One region of the Ectobacillus sp. OTK genome, then DNA from elsewhere that is predicted to be linked to it. Evidence: a T-box and tRNA genes for the amino acid it is inferred to sense, from the RefSeq annotation. Region 1 holds a T-box; the other holds one or more tRNA genes.
What was found. The T-box of region 1 lies ahead of thrS (threonine--tRNA ligase). A T-box ahead of a tRNA ligase gene usually reads a tRNA of that ligase, here a tRNA-Thr.
Positions count from the first base shown of each region.

Region 2: it encodes a tRNA-Thr, which carries the amino acid that the T-box ahead of thrS (threonine--tRNA ligase) is inferred to sense. The anticodon was not compared.

Region 1 covers NZ_AP048547.1:2,143,425-2,145,609, forward strand. Annotated here, with positions in the region: T-box leader at 70-295, shown strand; T-box leader at 339-565, shown strand; T-box leader at 610-835, shown strand; gene thrS (threonine--tRNA ligase) at 886-2,185, shown strand, end outside.
Region 2 covers NZ_AP048547.1:2,657,287-2,659,471, forward strand. Annotated here, with positions in the region: gene AC6HZ4_RS13140 (cation:proton antiporter) at 1-147, opposite strand, end outside; tRNA gene AC6HZ4_RS13145 (tRNA-Thr) at 928-1,003, shown strand; tRNA gene AC6HZ4_RS13150 (tRNA-Leu) at 1,045-1,127, shown strand; RNA gene ssrS (6S RNA) at 1,130-1,309, shown strand; RNA gene ffs (signal recognition particle sRNA large type) at 1,348-1,613, shown strand; tRNA gene AC6HZ4_RS13165 (tRNA-Ala) at 1,625-1,700, shown strand; tRNA gene AC6HZ4_RS13170 (tRNA-Leu) at 1,786-1,869, shown strand; tRNA gene AC6HZ4_RS13175 (tRNA-Gly) at 1,902-1,973, shown strand; tRNA gene AC6HZ4_RS13180 (tRNA-Leu) at 1,979-2,059, shown strand.

The DNA of each region.
Region 1 (2,185 bases):
ATAAGGTGTTGCTATTTATGGTAATTTTCTATATAATGTAAAATAATTTAAATCAACTGTTTGAATTTAAAAAAAGCACTGATAAGGACATGAGTTACTTTTTACGGTTTCCAGAGAGGGAAGAAAAGCTGAGATCTTCCTAACGCAGGAAAGTAGCTTACCACCTTTGAGCTGTATTGGGGAACTTTAGTATCCAATACCGTCTATGCTACGTTACAGCACCAAAGCCGTAAGTTATCTTTTTAACTTATGGGAAAATGGGTGGAACCACGGGTATAACGCACTCGTCCCTTACTGAGGGATGAGTGCGTTTTTTATTCTACAATCATTCATATAAAATTATTGCGATGAAGAGGACACGAATTATTTTTACGGTTTTCAGAGAGGGAAGAAAAAGCTGCGATCTTCCTAACTTAGGAAAATAATTTACCACCTTCGAGCTGTATTGGGGAACTTTAGTATCCAATACCGTCCATGCTGCGTTACAGCACCAAAGCCGTAAGGTATCTTTTGGAACTTACGGGAAATTGGGTGGAACCACGGGTATAACGCACTCGTCCCTTGCTGAGGGATGAGTGCGTTTTTTTATTCTACAATCATAAATATAAAATTATTGCGATGAAAAGGACACGAATTATTTTTACGGTTTTCAGAGAGGGAAGGAAAAGCTGCGACCTTCCTAGCTTAGGAAAATAATTTACCACCTTTGAGCTATATCGGGGAACTTTAGTATCCGATATCGTCCATGCTGCGTTACAGCACCAAAGCCGTAAGTTATCTTTTTAACTTATGGGAAATTGGGTGGAACCACGGGTATAACGCACTCGTCCCTTGCTGAGGGATGAGTGCGTTTTTATTTATTATTTTAAAGGAGTGTTTATTGTTATGAGTGAAAAATTAGTTCAAGTTCAATTTCCAGATGGAAAAGTAAAGGAGTTTCCGAAAGGCATTACAGTAGAAAGTGTGGCAGAGTCCATTAGCTCAAGCTTAGGAAAAAATGCAGTTGCAGGGAAAGTAGATGAACAACTGGTAGATTTAAGCTACGAGTTAGGAAAGGATGCGAAGCTCTCTGTTTTAACTTTAGATTCAGAAGAAGGATTGCAGGTTTTAAGGCACTCATCAGCGCATGTATTGGCACAAGCCGTGAAAAGGCTTTATAGTAATGTGAAATTGGGTATAGGACCAGTCATTGAAGATGGATTTTACTATGATTTGAAACTAGGACACAGCTTGACTTCCGATGACCTGCTTGCTATTGAAAAAGAGATGGAAAATATCATAAACGAGAATTTAGAAATCAAACGAATTGAAGTTTCTTATGAAGAAGCTGAAAAATTATTTGAAGAAAAAGGTGAGCCATTCAAGGTAGAAATACTAAAGGCCATTCCCAAAAATGAAAGAATAACTCTTTATCAACAAGGAGAATTTATTGATCTTTGCCGTGGTCCTCACCTTCCATCTACAGGTTTAATCAAAGCATTCAAATTAACTCGTGTATCAGGTGCTTACTGGCGAGGCGATAGTCAAAACGAAGTTCTTCAACGAGTTTATGGAGTGGCCTTTAAAAGGAAAAAGGATTTAAATGAATATCTAAATTTCTTAGAGGAAGCTGCAAAACGAGATCACCGGAAGTTAGGAAAACAATTAGAGTTGTTTATGTTTTCTGAGGAAGCACCGGGAATGCCGTTTTATTTACCGAAAGGACAAATTATTAGAAATGAGTTGGAAAATTTTTCTCGTGAACTTCAAAGCAGTGCCGGTTATGATGAAGTTCGTACTCCATTTATGATGAACCAAAGATTATGGGAGCGGTCGGGCCACTGGGATCATTACCATGAAAACATGTATTTTTCCGAAGTCGATCATACAAGATTTGCGATGAAGCCAATGAATTGTCCGGGGCATATGCTGATTTTTAAAAATAATCTTTACTCCTATCGAGATTTACCTATTCGTTTAGCAGAGTTTGGTCAAGTTCATCGGCATGAATATAGCGGTGCTTTAAATGGAATGCTTCGGGTTCGTACATTTTGTCAGGACGATGCCCATATCTTTGTGCGAGAGGATCAAATTGAAAGTGAAATTAAACAGGTGTTTGATCTAGTTAATCAAGTGTATCGCACTTTTGGTTTCGAATACTCTGTGGAGCTTTCGACTCGTCCAGAGGATTCATTAGGTGATGACA
Region 2 (2,185 bases), 510 kb from region 1:
ATCGAAGACAGAGGGGCCTAGAAGTATTCCCACGATCATAAACAGAGCTACATCAGGAATTTTAATCCGTTCCGCTACTTTCATGGCCACTAATCCAAAAAGAAAGACCATAGTGATCATATATAATTCGCGTTGAACAATGTTCATAACGTCAGCTTCCATTTTATGCTCCTTTCAGTGCATTATTTTTAATAACCTTAGATTACCCCCGACGGATGTAATAATAAATTCCCTTAAGGACAATTTAATTGGAAAAGGTGAGAAAGTATGGTAGATATTTTTGATACATTTGCTCTTCTCACTAGTATTTTGGCGTTTTAATGGTATTTATTATATAGGGAATAATGATATATTCGATAAACAGAACAAGTTTTAATTCACGGCAAAATGAAAAATACTATCTCAGAAATGAATGTTTAAAAAGTGTAGAGTGTCTATTTGTTAAATGATTCGGAATGAATCTTAATATCAAAGAGAAGTTGTAATCAAACAAGACGAGTGTATACCGTGGATCCTTGACGGCAGGGTTTGCTCTTATTATTTTATTAGGCTCGTTTCTTCTCACCTTTCCTATAGCTACTAAGGATGGGAGAGACTTCCGTGGCTAGATGCCTTATTTACGTATAGTCTATGTCTGCTGCATATGTAACGGGCGTGTGGTTGTGGATACTGGGACTAGTTACGTTGGTAAAGTTGGTAACAACTACATCGTAAAAGTATATTTAAAAACCTAAATGTTTGTTGTATACTGATTAAGCAATGAACGAAATGCCTTGTATATCTGCCGGCTTAGCTCAATTGGCAGAGCACGATCGAATATGCTTCGAAGGAATTACTTCAGCGTACTCATTGAGCTGCATCTTGCGTAAGCTTTCTGGAATGAGGACGACAAACAAAAGCTATTGTCTGGGCATACAAATATATTACGCCGGCTTAGCTCAATTGGCAGAGCAACTGACTTGTAATCAGTAGGTTGGGGGTTCAAGTCCTCTAGCCGGCACCATTCTATGTTACACGTATGAGGAACATAATATCTTGTATGATGCGACCGTGGCGGAACGGCAGACGCGCTAGGTTGAGGGCCTAGTGAGAGCAATCTCGTGGAGGTTCAAGTCCTCTCGATCGCATTCATGTCCTGCAATGTTCGTGATACCATTTTGTTTTGAACCGTACAATTTGAACGGGATTCCTAATTTGTTGCCTGATGCCATGCCTGCTTGTTCAGGATTGCAGGAAGGTCGATACGCGGAAACCTACCTGCGAGAGCGGGTTCCAAAACAGAGTGGGAAACGGCATACGTGGGGATGTACTTTTAAAACGACATATCGATTCAACTAAAAATACATACCGTGATAGGCGGGGAGATAGCGGTGCCCTGTAACTCGCAATCCGCTCTAGCGAGGCTGAATTCCTTTCAGAGGTATGATGGATGTAAGGTTTGCCTTATATAAGCGGTGTTGACCTTCGGAGTCCTCGCAACAGAAACCCATGAACCTGGTCAGGCCGGGAACGGAGCAGCCATAAGTGGAATGTTCTGTGTGTCGAAGGGCAGCTCTGAACGAGCTGGCTGTATGAGTACCACTTATGTCGTCATATCAATGAAAGGTTCACGGTTTTATCTTTTGGGGCCTTAGCTCAGCTGGGAGAGCGCCTGCTTTGCACGCAGGAGGTCAGCGGTTCGATCCCGCTAGGCTCCACCATAGTATGTACTGTTACTAAAGTAAATAGCAACGATTTTACCCTAAAAGAATGAGTGAATTGGAGAAGATTTTACCAATCATATTTGCGGGTGTGGCGGAATTGGCAGACGCACCAGACTTAGGATCTGGCGCCTTTGGCGTGGGGGTTCGAGTCCCTTCACCCGCACCATTTATAATTGTATAGGATTGCAGTGTTTGCATGCGGAAGTAGTTCAGTGGTAGAATACAACCTTGCCAAGGTTGGGGTCGCGGGTTCGAATCCCGTCTTCCGCTCTTATGCCGGTGTGGCGGAATTGGCAGACGCGCACGACTCAAAATCGTGTTCCTCTGGAGTGTCGGTTCGACCCCGACCACCGGTATCAAACTAAAGGAAAAAACTCTTATAAGTCAATGCTTTGAGACATTCAAGGTGTTGGCTCTTTTTGTTTTTACTAGTTGGATACTACTGATAAATAATGGAAAAAATCAGTTTAGATTAGTAATCT